3 regions of the Glutamicibacter sp. NPDC090743 genome follow, and region 2 is predicted to be linked to each of the others. Evidence: predicted binding sites of a transcription regulator. Region 2 holds the regulator's gene; each other region holds the start of a gene.
What was found. The regulator LexA, encoded in region 2, represses DNA repair genes until DNA is damaged. The targets are predictions, from matches to a motif close to TCGAACANNTGTTCGA.
Positions count from the first base shown of each region.

Region 1: the regulator LexA is predicted to act here: its motif matches at 4,037-4,052, upstream of ACIQTS_RS05295 (DUF222 domain-containing protein).
Region 3: the regulator LexA is predicted to act here: its motif matches at 1,749-1,764, upstream of ruvA (Holliday junction branch migration protein RuvA).

Region 1 is NZ_JBIVXE010000002.1:393,262-398,488, reverse strand. It holds gene ACIQTS_RS05300 (LuxR C-terminal-related transcriptional regulator) at 1-2,155, shown strand, start outside; gene ACIQTS_RS05295 (DUF222 domain-containing protein) at 2,414-3,973, opposite strand; gene ACIQTS_RS05290 (hypothetical protein) at 4,125-4,625, opposite strand; gene ACIQTS_RS05285 (DUF1801 domain-containing protein) at 4,879-5,220, shown strand.
Region 2 is NZ_JBIVXE010000003.1:42,225-47,451, reverse strand. It holds gene ACIQTS_RS06670 (ATP-dependent DNA helicase) at 1-1,148, shown strand, start outside; gene ACIQTS_RS06665 (glycoside hydrolase family 76 protein) at 1,254-2,333, shown strand; gene lexA (transcriptional repressor LexA) at 2,390-3,109, opposite strand; gene ACIQTS_RS06655 (LysM peptidoglycan-binding domain-containing protein) at 3,368-3,721, shown strand; gene ACIQTS_RS06650 (histidinol-phosphate transaminase) at 3,803-4,909, shown strand; gene hisB (imidazoleglycerol-phosphate dehydratase HisB) at 4,932-5,227, shown strand, end outside.
Region 3 is NZ_JBIVXE010000004.1:369,912-375,138, reverse strand. It holds gene pdxT (pyridoxal 5'-phosphate synthase glutaminase subunit PdxT) at 1-300, shown strand, start outside; gene ACIQTS_RS10495 (YebC/PmpR family DNA-binding transcriptional regulator) at 304-1,062, shown strand; gene ruvC (crossover junction endodeoxyribonuclease RuvC) at 1,066-1,665, shown strand; gene ruvA (Holliday junction branch migration protein RuvA) at 1,774-2,391, shown strand; gene ruvB (Holliday junction branch migration DNA helicase RuvB) at 2,418-3,467, shown strand; gene yajC (preprotein translocase subunit YajC) at 3,655-4,065, shown strand; gene secD (protein translocase subunit SecD) at 4,126-5,227, shown strand, end outside.

The DNA.
Region 1 (5,227 bases), on a different contig from region 2:
GACGGGGATCGACCTGCCGCCCATGGCCGTCGAGCAGCTGGTGGACTACACCGAGGGCAACCTGCAGGTGGTCATCGAGCTGGCCCAGGAGAATCCGGAGCACAGCTGGGAGCAGTTCGACCGCTGGCCGCCTGCCCCTCGCGCCCTGTCGTTGCACGTCATCGAGCTATTGGAGGGGTTGGAACCGCGGGCGCGGGCGCTGCTGGAAGCGGCTGCGGTGCTCGGCGCGCAGGCCCGGATCGACAATATCGCCAAGCTGGTGGGCGAGGATGATCCGCTGCTGCCGATCCAGCAGATTCTCGACTCCTCGCTGGCGCAAACCCACGGCCATAGCGGGAAGGTGCGGCTCGGGTTCGAGAACGCATTGACCCAAATGGCTGTCTACCATCAGATCCCGCTGAGCACCCGCATCCGGTTGCATGCTTGTGCCGCGGACATCGTCGAGGACCAGGGGGCCAAGCTGGGCCATCGGGCCGATGCGAGCATCCTGCCCGATGGCAGCTTGTCGATGGAACTGCAAGACTACGCGCGGTCCCAAGGCAAGCGGGGCGAGTGGTCTTCGGCCGCTACCGCGTACTTCAGGGCCATGCACTTGTCCCCGGAACCGATGCGCCGCGACTCCCTGCTGCTCAACGCAGTGGATGCGATTGTCGCCGCCGGCGAGCTGCCGCGGGCGCAAACCTTCGCGCATCAGCTTTCGAGTTTGGAAAGCAGTCCGGAACGGGACGTGCTTTCCGGATACATCTCGATCCTGCAAGGCCGCGCCAACACCGCGCAGCGCTGGCTGTCCAGTGCCTGGCAGAACGCGGTCCAGCATCAGGACAACGATGTGATGGCCGCGATCGCCCAACGCCAAGTCCTCGATTCGCTGTGCCGTTTGAAGGGGCAGAAGATCATTGACTGGGCTGAGCAATCGCTGCGCCTTGCCCAGGTGGGCAGCCCGCTGGCCATTGAGAATGCAGCCATCCAAGGGCTCGGCCTGGCGATGATGGGCCGGCCTGATGAGGGGGAGCAGGTCTTGATGGACCTGCTGGCCACCCTTCCGGCAGGAGCACAGCGCCAGCGCGCAGAAATGTCACTGGGCTGGGTCTACCTCGCGACCGATCGCGTGGAGCTAGCCCGGCACGAGCTCTCCGCAGCCAGCTCCACGGACTTCAGCGATGGTTCCCTGCGCATCTCGCTGTGGGCCAAAGCCTGGTCGGCGCGCGCTGAATTCCTCATGGGCGACTGGGACCAAGCGCTGGAGACGGTTCGATCCGCGCAGTCCCTGCAGGAGCGTTCTGAAATCCAGATCCTGCGTCCGCTGATCCAGCTGACGGCGGTGCAGATTCACGCATTGCGCGGCAATTGGGAGCAGGCGGATCTGCACCTTCGCAAGTCGTGGGCACGCACCGGCAGCTATGCCATTATGGAGATGCCTTACCGGATGGCGCGGGCCGAGATTGCCCGGGCGCAGGCAAACCATGAAGAGGTTGTGCGGACGCTGGAACCATTGCTTCGGCTGGACCGTACGCAGGGCATCGACCAAGCAGGTTTCTGGACCTGGCAGGATACATACGCCATGGCGCTAATCCGTTGCGAACGCCTGGATGAAGCAGAGAAATTCGTACAGCCGTTGCTGGAGAGTGCTCTCGCTTCAGGCCACCAGAGCGGAGCCGCTCGATTCCTGAGCGTGCAAGGCACCTTGCTGGCAGCCCGCGGTGATATCGACGCAGCCCGTTTGGCCTTTGAAGATGCCATCCGCCGTTTGGAAGGCATCGGGTCGGTCTACCACCGGGCAAAAATTGATTTCTACTACGGGCAATGCCTGCGCCGAGCCGGCAAGCGAGCCGAATGCGTTGCGCCGTTGACCCGTGCGCTGGCGATTTTCACGCACTTCGATGCATCCGTGTACATCGACCGCTGCACTCGTGAGCTCCAGGCAAGCGGAACCGGGATGCTGCGCAGGGAGAGTGCTGACTGGTCGACGCTGACGGCGCAGGAACAAGCCGTGGCCAAGCTGGTTTGCGAAGGTGCAAGCAATCGACGTGTCGCTGAAGAGCTGTATATAGGCACCAAGACAGTGCAATACCACCTGACCAAGATCTACACGAAGCTGGCGGTCTCAAACCGTACTGAGCTTGCTGCGCTGGCGCGTTTCGACCTTGAGGGATAGTGCCTTCCGACTGAGAAAAATTTTCATTCCCGAGGGCAGCAAAACCATGCGGAGTTCGAGTTGACCTGCGCGCTGTGACTGTAGATTTTTTTCATTCAGCACGAATCGCTTGAAGCGAACGCGGCCGGGATTCTTGATTCAGGCCGCGGCCAGCATTGCAACCGGACTCAAAGCCGTTGCTCCTACGAAGTATGGGTGGTGTGGTGGTGCTAGTGACTGAAAAAATTTATCACTCGAAATCCAAATCAGGTACTGGCACTAACTGGTTCCGGTTCCGGGCAGGCCCTCATCTTGGCCGAGCCCCAGTACTCGTCGCACTTCGGGGGTCAATTGCACCTCGCAGGCCGCAGCCTCCTGGGGACGTTGAGGACAACGATCGTTGACATGATCAAATTTCTCCACGTTGTCCACGCTCTCGGGAACCGTGATTGACCGCAGCCCGTGCGGAGATACCCACGTCTTGGAGCCATCCGGGCAAGCGAAGACCTTCCAGCCAAGCGCGTGCTTGTACATCTGATGCTGCTTGCACAAGAGATGGGTGTTCTGCCGGGTAGTGTGGCCGCCCTGTCCATACGCTTCGATGTGATCAATTTCCGAACGATCGGGCAGGCGGCGGCAACCAGGGAAACCGCAATGCTGGTCGCGGTAACGCAGCAAATCGCGCAACCCCTGGGAAGGCCGATATTTCTTGGGCTCCACATCAATTGCGGCTCCCGTCCATGGGTCGGTCAGAACGCGCTGGAACGACGGAGCATCCGCGGCGATTTCCAACGCTACGCCGATTGGGATCGGCCCGTAACCTTCCAAATCAGCGAGGGCGCGAGCGGGATTCACGAGCATTTCAATGGCTGGGATCGTGATGGCAACCCGTGGCTTCAGCGGCATGCCTTCCATTCCGGGCCAGCCATGCAGATACACGTCCGCAAGCACATCGGCTTCAACCTGCGTTTGCGTGCGCAGATCCTTGGAATCAGTGATCTGGGCGGCTGCCTGCTTTATCGAGTTGCGAATCGAATGGATGACATCAGCTCGGTGATGCAGCTGCAAGGTAGCCATGCCATTCTCCTCATTCCACACCTTGAGATTACGGGCTGCGAATGCGTTCTTCTGCCGGTTCTCTGCCGAATTGGGATTCATCCGGTCGTGAAAGCGACGGGCCCGCTGGTAGACGGTTTCGTCGCAGGCTGTTCTTGCCAGAGGCAGCAAGTTTTCCTCCATGCGGCCGACCTGCTCCGGGGAAAGGTCTTGCGAGTATTTGACGATGTCGTGGGCGGCCTTAACGGTAATCTCACCTGCAGCGAGCGCGGCAAGGGTGGCTTTGCAGGCGTGACGCAAGCCCTTGGCATGGAACATCCGTTTGCTGACTTTACGGACGGATTCGCGCAATGCGACAGCTGACTCAGCTACGAAATTGGAGTTGATGACCTGCTCGCTGCCACGGTCTATGCCATAGTATTCGGCACTCTTGCTGGCTTCGGCTTCTTCGTCTGGGGTGTGGGCATGCTCGGTGGCAATCAGGTCATTGAAGGACGCGCTGACCTGCTCGACTCCGTCTGCCAGCAAAACGCAGATAGCGGCTTCAACGCTGCTCATCAGGCGTTGGAGTTTCTTCAGGCGTTCCAATGCGTCTCCGGGCCCATCCACGGGGCCCGCATTGAATAGTTCGTCAGCAACCTGCTTGATGGGTCCGAAGAACAACTGGTGCTCGCGATGGGCGTCGAGTGCTGACGCTCTGTGCGACTCCATGCGGGTGCCCGGCGGGCGCAGTGGAAGGCGATGTTCATCGTCGTGATCGTCTAGATATGCGGGAATAGTCATAGTTAACGTTCGCGCAGATTATCGACAGTATCTTCTGGTTCGAAACCAATTGTGGATAAGTTCTAGAAAGTTTATGCGAATGCGATTAAGCGTGATTCCGGCGCGAAAATCGCTAGACCAGGGAAGGTAGTAATGGGTGCCGTGCTAGTTGCTAGTTGCTAGTTGGATGCAGGGGGCGCGGCGGACGGGTGAAGGCAGTTCGGATGCCACGGGCTGCCATGGCTGCGAGTATGGCAAAGGCGAGGACGCTGGCCATGTACAGGGGTGCGTCTAGATCCGCGGCGGCATCGGCGTTCCAATCGGCAAAGGTGTCGCCCACCGAGTTCATATTGGCGAAAGAAGCGAAGAAATAAGCCGGTGCGCCTAAGGCAATGATCAGGCTCCATGCGCCGATAGCCGCCCAGGCGGGCAGCTTGCGTCCGGCGGAAACTACCGGAACGAGCCAGGAGATGGCGAGAGCGGATCCAATGGCTGCGAAGACCCACCCTCCAAGCGAGTCGTAATTCTGGTCCATTGAGGCCATCTCGGAAATGGTTTCATCGAGGGGAAGCCCACTTGCTGCGGTCACGGCCCAATTGTTCATGAGCAGTGAGCCGTAAGCCGCGTAAGCCACGATCATGGCGAACCCGGAGATAGCTAGAAGTTTACGCATGTCAGTAGCCTAACAGTGCGCTAGTCAACTCGGTGGGATAACCAATAAGCGTATGAGCTGGACGTCCGTGCTACGTCCTTGCACGATCAAGCTGTCCTGATGCCAGCTGTCTGTATTCCAGTGCAAGAATCCGTGAAGCAGATGCCCTTAGTCGGTAAGGTGCATTATGTGCCGATCGGGAGCCCAAAGCGATCGCGCGAGCGATACCACCCAGCGCCGCAACGCAGCGCCAACCGTTAGAAGGAGACTAGGGATGATCTTCACCAAAAAAGGCGACGCCGCAGTTCTGGCCAAGCTCAGCACAGCTCCAGCACCCTATCGCGAGATTGCCGAACGGCTTCACGCCATAATCATGCAGAGCGCACCATCGCTGGAGCCGATCGTCCGCTGGGGACTTCCGTTTTACGTCCGGGATGGCAAAGACGTCTGCTACATCAAGCCTGACAAGGACTTCGTAGCTTTCGGTTTTGGAGAAGTCGTGAATCCAGCCTACGAGGAAGGCTCCCACATGCATCCAGTTGCATGGACTATCACCTCGCTGGATTCTGCAACGGAAGACAGGATCCGGGAACTGGTGAAGAAGGCCGCGGGCTGATCCCGAG
Region 2 (5,227 bases):
AGATGGTCAAGGCCGCAAACCGCCTGGAAAAGTCGTTGACCGGGTTGCCGACAGGCTTGCTGGAACATGGTCTGCGCGAAGACATGGGCATCGCCCTGAACGACATCGTGGAGCAGGCCCGGCTGGCTCTGGCGCTGTCCAAGCCCGAAGCCAATGCACCGGCCGATGGCGGCCGCCAGACTGCCCGCTCCCAGCTGCAGGCCGTGATGGATGATGCGATTCGCATGCTCGAATCCGAAGAACGCCGCGAGGTCCTGTACACCACCCGTCCGCGGGAGTTTGTCGAAGGCCGGGGCTACGTCGAGGCCGATGAGAGCCAGCCTGCAACCTTGAACGTGGCACCGTTGTCGGTGGCCGGCAAGTTGCGCGAGGGCCTCTTCGACGGGCGCACGGTCGTATTGACCAGCGCCACCTTGGCCATTGGCTCGCAGTTCGACTCGGTAGCAGGCTCCTTGGGCCTGATGGGCGCCGGCGCTCCATCATGGACCGGCGTAGATGTTGGCAGCCCTTTCGATTACCCCAAGCAGGGCATCCTCTACGTGGCCAAGCACCTGCCCAAGCCAGGACGCCAACTGGCGGCGGAGACGCTGGATGAGATCGAAGATCTCATCAAGGCCTCCGGTGGCGGCGCCTTGGCGCTGTTCACTTCCAAGCGTTCCGCCGAGGAAGCGGCAAGCATCTTGCGCGAGCGCCTGGACGTGGAAATCTTGTGCCAGGGTGAAGCCAGTATGAAGTCGCTGGTCGAACAGTTCAGCAGCGAACGCGACACCTGCCTGTTTGGAACCATGACCTTGTGGCAGGGCGTGGACGTGCCAGGCGATTCTTGCCGGCTGGTCATCATCGACAAGATTCCTTTCCCGCGCCCGGATGATCCTATCTCCAAGGCCCGTTCCGAGGACGTGGCCAAGCATGGCGGCAATGGCTTCATGCAGGTTGCCGCCACCCATGCGGCGATTCGCCTGGCCCAGGGTGCTGGGCGCTTGATTCGTTCGGTCGGGGATAAGGGCGTTGTGGCGATCCTTGATTCGCGCATGGCCACGGCGCGGTATGGCAGCTTCTTGAAAGCTACCCTGCCGCCGATGTGGCCGACTGTCGATAAGAAGGTCATCACTGGTGTTCTCAAGCGATTGAACCCGGGCGGGAAATAGCCGCAGCCAGAATATGAACTTGAGCTGTCCTTCGGGACAGCTCAAGTTCTTTAACCGGTACCAGCATGATGCTTCCAGATGCACTAAGGTCTGTGACAAGAACTGATGAAGCTCGAATCGGAAGGCACCATGGAGTCCATGCAGGAATTGGCGCACCAAGCCGCGATCGACACCCACCAGCGGTTCGGGCATCGCCTCATGGGGTTGCCCGGAACGTGGATTGGACAGAGCTACAGCAAAGCGCATCGGTTGCGCGACGGAAGCATGCTCAGCAATCTCAATGGTTTCGCGCACCCGCTTGCGGAGTGGAACTATTGGTGGCAGGCGCACTATCTGGATGCCATCATCGATGAGGGCCGATCGAACTGGGACGAAGGCAACGAACACCGGGCGCGCGAAGCGCTTGCCCGGGCCAACGGCCTATTGCGCGGCATTCGAATTCGAAACTTCGGGATCTTGCCCAACTACTTCTTCGACGACATGGCTTGGCTTGCCCTGGCCAGCGGCCGCCTGTCAAAGTTCACGCAGCTGGTGACGGGACACAGGAGCCGTCCTGCCGAGGCGGCAGTTCGGACGCTGGGACGGCAGCTCCATGCCGGCATGGATGGGGTGCTGGACGGCGGCCTGTACTGGTCCAGAAAGCGGGATTTCAAGAACACGCCAGCCAACGCGCCGGCGGCACTGTTCTTTGCCCGTACCGGGGAGAAAGAGACCGCGCGAGAGCTTCTCCAGTGGCTGGAAAAGAGTCTGTTCAGCGTGGAGCGAGGACTGTATCTGGACGGACTTCGGTTGACCACGCAGGGACACGCCGTGGAACCAGCGGTCTACACCTATAACCAGGGCCTGGTGCTCGGGGCATTGCTTGAGCTTGGCGAGCCTGCTGATCTGGCTCACGCTAAAGTACTGATCGATGCCACCACGAAATCGCTGTCAACTGCTGCCGGGGTCCTCTCGTTCAACAGCGGGGGAGACGGCAACCTGTTCGCGGGGATACTCTGCCGATATCTGGCCCTCGCCGGTAATGATGTCCGCTTGGAAGCCCGGAGCCGGGAGCAGGCCAGGAGGCTGGTCATGGCAACGGCGCGCCATCTGGCTGACCAGGAACCACGCCGGCTTTCGGCGGCAATCCAACGCTGGATGATCTTCTCGGCGGCCGCTCAATTCGAGTTGAACGCCGGCCAATAGCGGGTTAAACGAGAATTGCGCTGGTGCCAAGCACCAGCGCAATGACCGTACGTATTCTAGAGCGAGCGCATCACCGAGACGACGCGTCCCATGATCGTTGCGGCATCACCCAAAATTGGTTCGTAGCGCGAGTTCTGCGGAAGCAGCCAGGTATGCCCGTCACGCTGCCGGAAAGTCTTTACCGTGGCTTCTTCATCGAGCAGGGCAGCTACGATGTCGCCGTTGTCCGCCGTCTGCTGGCGGCGGACAACTACCCAGTCGCCATCGCAAATCGCAGCGTCAACCATTGAATCGCCGGAAACCTTGAGCATGAACAGTTCGCCGTGGCCTACGAGCTGACGAGGCAACGAGAAAACATCTTCGACGGACTGTTCGGCAAGGATCGGACCGCCGGCAGCGATACGGCCAACCAGGGGAACCATGGTGGTGTCAGCGGAAGTGCTCAATTCAATGATCTTGGCGTCTTCGCTGGCATCTGGCTCGACCGGCTTCGAAACTTCGGCCTTCTCGGCGTCTTCGGCCAGCTGCAGAGGCAGCAGGATTTCCATTGCGCGCGGACGGCGTGGATCTCGACGGATATAGCCGAGCTTTTCCAGCTGGCTCAGCTGGTGGGTGACGCTCGAAAGGCTCTTGAGCCCCACTGCGTCACCAATCTCACGCATCGATGGTGGATAACCGTTCTTGCCGATTGACCGCTGGATCGTCTCCAGGATCTTCTTTTGGCGAATCGTCAGCGAACGTGCATTCGATCGGGGAGTGCGTTGTGAAGCTGACATGAGATTTTGCCTTCCCTAGCAATCATTCGAAAGTTCGTAAGCCCAAACTGTCGGCGCTAGATGGTGAGATGTTTTCATTGCTCGTCTACTTCGAAATCTTAGTAGATAAGCGAGCTTCTTTCAAAGATTTGTTCGAAAACTTCTGGACAAGTTCCGCAAACCTCTGTTAGAACAGATATACGAGGTTCGAACAAGTTTTCGAATCTACGCTTTCGAATACAAATTCGCATCACTTGAATTTCTTGAGGAGACAAAGTCATGGCAACCGTCGCACTTGACTCAAATCAGACCCAGGCACCACTGAAGATCCGCATCAACCGTCGCGGATGGGCCGTGCTTGTAGGTATGCCCATTTTCGCACTCACCATCGCCGCAGCTTTCTTCATCTCCATGTTTGCCTCTGACGCGCATGCCGCAGCCGATACTCCTGTTGGAGTCGGAACCGTTGATGTCACCGTTATTCCAGGAGATACGCTGTGGAGCCTGGCCAGGGATTACGCCACCGGTTACGACGTGACCTCGGCAGTGGGCCACATCGCCGAACTCAATGCCCTGACCAGCAGCGAAATCCAGGTTGGCGAAACCCTCTCGATTCCGGTCCTTGCCGGCTAGCTTCTCCAGCCTGCTTCGAGTTTGTTACCTGCTGCCGTAGCGGATTCACCGGCAGGCGCGCTGCGCACGTAGACTTGATGCGTGAATGACCGCAGTGAACTTTTGAGTCAGCTGCCCTTGCGTGAGAATCTCCGCGGGCTATCCCCTTATGGCGCACCACAAATCGACGTGCCCATTCAGCTGAATGTCAACGAGAACACCCATCCGTTGCCACCGACAGTCGTCGACGCCATTGCCCAAGAGGTGGCCAAGGCGGCGGCAACGTTGAACCGGTATCCGGACCGCGAGTTCACCGAGCTTCGCGAACTCCTAGCCGATTACCTCGGCCACTCGCTCACCAAGGACAATATCTGGGCCGCTAACGGTTCCAATGAAATCCTGCAGCAAATCCTGCAAGCCTTTGGCGGCCCCGGCCGTGCCGTGATGAGCTTCGGCCCAACCTACTCCATGTACCCGCTGCTTGCCAGTGGTACTGACACGAAATATATCGCCGGTGAACGCGCCGCAGATTTCACGTTGTCCGCCGATTCCGCAGCCGCACAGGTTCGCGAGCACAAGCCGAACATCGTTTTCCTCTGCTCTCCGAATAACCCCACCGGCACGGCCCTTGGCCTGGACGTCATCACCGCGGTATATGAAGCCATGAGCGAGCATAACGGCATGGTGATCGTGGATGAGGCGTACGCCGAGTTCTCCTTGGCCAGCACCACCTCGGCGCTGAGCCTGCTCGAAGGCCGCCAGCGGCTGATTGTCTCGCGCACCATGTCCAAGGCTTTCGGCCTGGCCGGTGCGCGCGTAGGCTACCTGGCCGCTGCGCCAGAAGTCACCGATGCCATCCGCTTGGTGCGACTGCCGTACCACCTGTCGGCAGTGACCCAGGCAACCGCCATCGCGGCCTTGAAGAACATCGAGTTGCTGTTGGCCCAGGTCGAGGACATCAAGTCCCAGCGGGACCGCATCGTCGCGCGCCTGAAGGAACTTGGCCTCAAGCCATCGGTCTCCGACTCCAACTTCGTCTTCTTCGGTGGCGTCGAAGACCCCCACAAGATTTGGGAAGGCCTGTTGGAAGCCGGCATCATCATCCGCGACAATGGAATCCCGGGAACCTTGCGTGTTACGGCAGGAACCGAATCGGAAACCACAGCCTTCTTGGAACGACTTGCCGAACTGCTCGGCTCGCAGAAGTAATCAAAGACAAGCGAAGGAAGACATGTCTGCCGAATTGATTGGCGCACGTCGCGCCCGCATGGAACGCGTGACCAGCGAATCGTCCGTATTCGTTGAACTGGACCTCGATGGCACCGGTGTCTCTGAGATCAGCACCTCGGTGCCGTTCTACGACCACATGCTGACTGCGCTATCCAAGCATTCGCTCATCGATCTCACCGTGCGTGCAACCGGCGATACCCACATCGACGTTCACCACACCGTCGAGGACACCGCGATCACCATTGGCGAAGTACTGCGCGTGGCACTGGGCAACAAGGCCGGCATCCGCCGCTTCGG
Region 3 (5,227 bases), on a different contig from region 2:
GGCGGCATCGACATGACGGTCAAGCGCAACGCGTTCGGGCGCCAGATCGACTCATTCGAGCACCAGCTGGACTTCAACGGGCAAAATCTCGAAGCGGTGTTCATCCGCGCACCGGAAGCCGTGCAAATTGGCCCGGACGTGCAAGTGATCAGCACCGTTCAAGCGGGGACGGATCACGAACAGGGTAGAATTGTTGCAGTACGCCAGGGAAAATTGTTGGCAACCAGCTTTCACCCGGAAGTCACCGGCAGCACCGCTATCCACCAATTTTTCATCAATCTCACGCGAGGAGACGCTTAAAGCATGTCAGGCCACTCCAAATGGGCAACTACCAAGCACAAGAAGGCCGCGATCGACGCCAAGCGCGCCAAGGCCTTCGCAAAATTCATCAAGGGCATTGAAGTTGCCGCCCGTGCCGGCGGCGCCGACATGGCCGGCAACCCGGCACTGGAACTTGCTGTCAGCAAGGCCAAGAAGAACTCCGTGCCGATCAACAACATCGACCGCGCCGTCAAGCGCGGCGCAGGCCTGACCGGCGAGGTCGTCGACTACACCGAGATCATCTATGAAGCACGCGGCCCGCAGGGCTCGGCCCTGCTGATCGAGTGCCTGACCGACAACAAGAACCGTGCAGCCTCCGAGGTGCGCGTGGGCATCACCCGCAACGGCGGCACCATCGCCGACCCGGGTTCGGTCGCCTACCTGTTCAACCGCCAGGGCGTTGTCCGCCTGCCCAAGGGCGAGTTGACCGAAGACGACCTGCTGATGGTCGTGCTGGACGCCGGTGCCGACGAGATCATGGACGAGGACGAGAACTTCGCCATCGTCTGCGATCCTTCGGACCTGCGCGCTGTGGCCACTGCACTGGATGAAGCGGACATCGCCTACGAGTCCGACGAAATGGAATTCATTCCATCGATGAAGGTCGACCTGGACGTTGATGGAGCTCGCAAGTTCCTCAAGCTCTACGACGCGCTGGAAGAACTGGATGATGTCCAGGGCATCTACACCAACGCTGATCTGTCCGACGAGGTTCGCGCCGCGCTGGACGAAGAGCAGTAAGGCTTGGCCTTACGTGTTGTTGGCGTCGATCCCGGCCTGACCCGTTGCGGTCTTGCCGTGGTCGACGTCGCTGCAAACAGGCAAGTTTCGCTGGTGGACGTCACCGTCGCCGGCACCCCTCCGGGCACTCCGCTCGATGCCCGGCTCTTGAAGATCGCCAACGCCATCGACGAATGGCTGGATCTTCATCAGCCCGATGTGCTCGCCTTGGAACGCGTGTTCGCTTCGGCGAACGTCTCCACGGTCATCGGCACCGCGCAGGTCACCGGTGTTGTCATCACCGCGGCAGCGCGACGCGGAATACCCGTGGCCCTGCACACGCCGACCGAGGTCAAGGCGGCGGTTACCGGTTCGGGACAGGCCACCAAGGCGGCGATCGGCAAGATGGTTGCCAAGATCTGCCGGCTCGATGAACCGCCTAAGCCTGCCGACGCCGCTGATGCGGTGGCTTTGGCGATTACCCACGGTTGGCGCGGTGCGGCCACCGGCTCGAATGCCTCGGCCTCCGCGGCTAATGCCGGTGGTTCGTCGCAGCTGACCGGTGCGCAGCAGGCGTGGATTGCCGCCGAGGCGTCGGCCAAGCGCCGCGCAGTGCGCCGCTAGCCGGCCAGCACGGCAGCGGCCTCGACCCACCGGGGAACGCGGCGGATCGATATTCGTAGGTATCTTCGATAAACTGGGTTCGATCGAACATATATCCCAAGGAGTGGCATGATCAGCTCATTGACCGGCACCGTGCAGGCGGTAGCCCTGAACACCGCGGTAATTGACGTTAACGGCTTCGGGATGCTGGTCAATGCCACCCCCGGGACGCTGTCCACCCTGCAGGCAGGACGCGAGGCTACGGTATTCACCTCCATGGTGGTCCGCGAGGATTCGATGACCCTCTTCGGCTTCGCCACCGCAGAGGAACGCGATGTCTTCGAGGTCCTGGTTTCCGTATCGGGCATCGGGCCGCGCACCGGCTTGGCCATCTTGGCGGTGCACTCTCCGGAGGAAGTCCGCATCGCGGCGAACACCAAGGACACCGCCGCTTTCACCAAGGTATCGGGCATTGGCCCCAAGGGCGCGAGCCGCATCGTGCTGGAACTGAACGGCAAGCTGATCCCGACTGGCGCGCCAGCGGCCCCGTCTACCGGCGGCGGCAACGCGAGCGTCTGGGAACCGCAGGTGATCGAGGCGCTGACCGGCCTGGGCTGGAGCGAAAAGGATGCAACCAGCACCCTGAAATCGCTGTCCAAGGCTGATCCAGATGTCGTTGCCACCGGCAACGTCGCAGAAATCTTGCGTGCTGCACTGCGCAGCATGTCCAGCGGAACCCGCGCCTAAGCGGTCTGCGAGAGGATCAACTGATCATGAATGACTCCACCGGGCTCACGAATGCCGGCAGCGAACCCGAGGAACGGGTAATCGAAGCGGCCCTGCGCCCGCGGAACCTCGACGACTTCGTGGGCCAGTCCCGAGTGCGCCAGCAGCTCTCGCTGGTGCTTGAAGCAGCGAAAATCCGCGAACGCACCGCGGACCACGTTCTGCTCTCTGGCCCGCCGGGCCTGGGCAAGACCACCTTGTCGATGATTATCGCCGCCGAGATGAACGCGCCATTGCGCATTTCCTCCGGCCCAGCGATCCAGCATGCCGGTGACTTGGCCGCTATCCTCTCGTCGTTGACCGAAGGCGAGGTGCTGTTCCTCGATGAAATCCACCGCATGTCCCGGCCGGCCGAGGAAATGCTCTACATGGCCATGGAAGACTTCCGCGTAGATATCATCGTCGGAAAGGGCGCCGGCGCCACGGCCATTCCGCTGGAGCTTCCGCCCTTCACCCTCGTTGGCGCAACCACGCGCGCCGGACTATTGCCCGGCCCGTTGCGTGACCGCTTCGGCTTCACTGGCCATCTGGAGTTCTACGCGGTCAAGGAGCTTGAACTGGTTTTGCGCCGTTCGGCCATGATGCTTGATCTGAGCGTCACTTCGGCCGCGTTCACCGAGATCGCCGGACGCTCCCGCGGTACGCCCCGTATCGCCAACCGCCTGCTGCGCCGCGTGCGTGACTGGGCGCTGGTGCATAAGCTCGAAGAGATCGATGCCAAGGCGGCCGAGGCCGCCTTGGACATGTACGAGGTCGATGCACGTGGCCTTGATCGCCTGGACCGGGGTGTGCTCGAAGCCTTGTGCACCAAATTCGGCGGGGGACCGGTGGGGCTATCGACCCTGGCCATCGCCGTGGGTGAAGAAACCGAAACCGTCGAGACCGTCGCAGAGCCATACCTGGTGCGTGAAGGGCTGATGGGCCGGACCCCGCGCGGTCGTATTGCCATGCCCGGGGCCTGGGCGCATTTGGGCTTGGCGATGCCAAAGGATGCGATCTTCGCCAGTGCGCAAAGCTATGAAAACGATGAGGATTAGGCAAGCATTACTTCACTGCCCGCGTAAATGGTCTGCCGGTTCACCGTGACGCATTAGACTAAAGACGCCCGACCTATGCCCGTTTCGGGGCGAGGTGGGGCGTCTTTGCTGTATTACGCCAGAAATAGCCGCAACAGCATCCCAGAACTTCAGATCAAATCGCAACAATTCGTTAGCAGGTAAATACGTGAATCCCCTCGTAATCGCTCAGGCCGCTGGTGGCGGCTTCAACCCTTCGCTGATCCTGATGGTCGCGCTGTTCGCAGTGCTGATCTTCATGATGTTCCGTGGCCGCAAGAAGCAGTCCGCCCAGCAGGAGAAGCTGAAGAACAACACCGTGCCAGGCGCCAAGGTGATGACCAACTCGGGTATCTTCGGCACCGTCGTCGGCGTTGACGCAGAGGATCGCGTCCAGGTCGAGGTCGCACCGGGCGTAGTGCTGAACCTGCACCGCCAGGCCATTGCCACCTTCCTGGACAAGGATGCAGCAACCCCGGCCGTGGCCGACGGCGCTGCAGAATCCGCCAGCACCACCGAAACCCCGGAAGAGTCCCTGCGTCGCCTGAACGATGAGGGCAAGGACGAGCGCAACGCCTAAGTCCCGGGCAGCATAGCGGTGGCCTGAAGGCTAAGCCACCCAAACCAGAAAGCACAATAGATGTCATCAATCAGACCTGTTAAGCAGGCGCGCAAGGCGTTGCTATGGTTGCTGATCGTCTTCATCATCGCAACCGGCGTGTTGGTAGCCGGTGCAGCGAACGGTAAAACCGGATGGGGACCGAAGCTCGCCCTCGACCTCGAAGGCGGTACCGAGATGATCCTGGCCCCTCGGGTCCAGGGCGACGAAGCAATCAACCAAGAACAACTGGACCAAGCGGTTGAGATCATCCGCCAGCGTGTGGACGGTTCCGGTGTTACCGAATCGGAAATCACCACCCAGTCCGGTCGCAACGTTGTGGTCTCGATGCCCGGCACCCCGGACCAGACCACTCGCGATTTGATCCAGGCCTCGGCCAACATGGAGTTCCGCCCGGTGCTGATCACCGGCAGCTACGCAGCCACCCCTGAGGAAGATCGCACTCCCAAGGAAGACCTGCCAAAGCCTGAGGGCAAGCCAGAGAACCCATCGGACACCAACTGGATCACCGCAGAGCTCTTCCAGGAGTTTGAAGGCTACGACTGCGAAACCGAGCTCAAGGACCGCGGAGGCGACGCTGCGGACCCGGCCAAGCCAATGATCTCCTGCGATACCGACATGGGCGTCAAGTACATCCTTGGCCCACAGGAAATCTCCGGCGACAAGATCAAGGACGCATATGCGCAGCTCGCTCGCGGCGTCAATGGTTCGGTCACCGGCGAATGGGTCGTCGTCATCGAATTCGATGCCGAAGGCACCAAGATCTTCGCCGATACCACGCAGCGTCTGATTGCCCTGCAGGGTTCGCAGAACCAGTTCTCCATCGTGCTTGATGGCGAAACCATTTCGGCGCCAACCACCAATGCGGTGATCTCCGATGGCCGTCCGCAGATTTCCGGTGGCTTCACCCAGGACACCTCGCAGGCGCTGGCCGAGCAGCTGAAGTACGGCGCACTGCCAATCAGCTTCGACATCCAGTCAGAGCGCCAGGTTTCTGCAACGCTGGGTGCTGACCAGCTGACCGCGGGCCTCATTGCCGGTGTTATCGGCCTGGTCCTGGTATTCATCTACTCGCTGTTCCAGTACCGCGCCCTGGGCTTGGTGACCATCGCTTCGCTGCTCG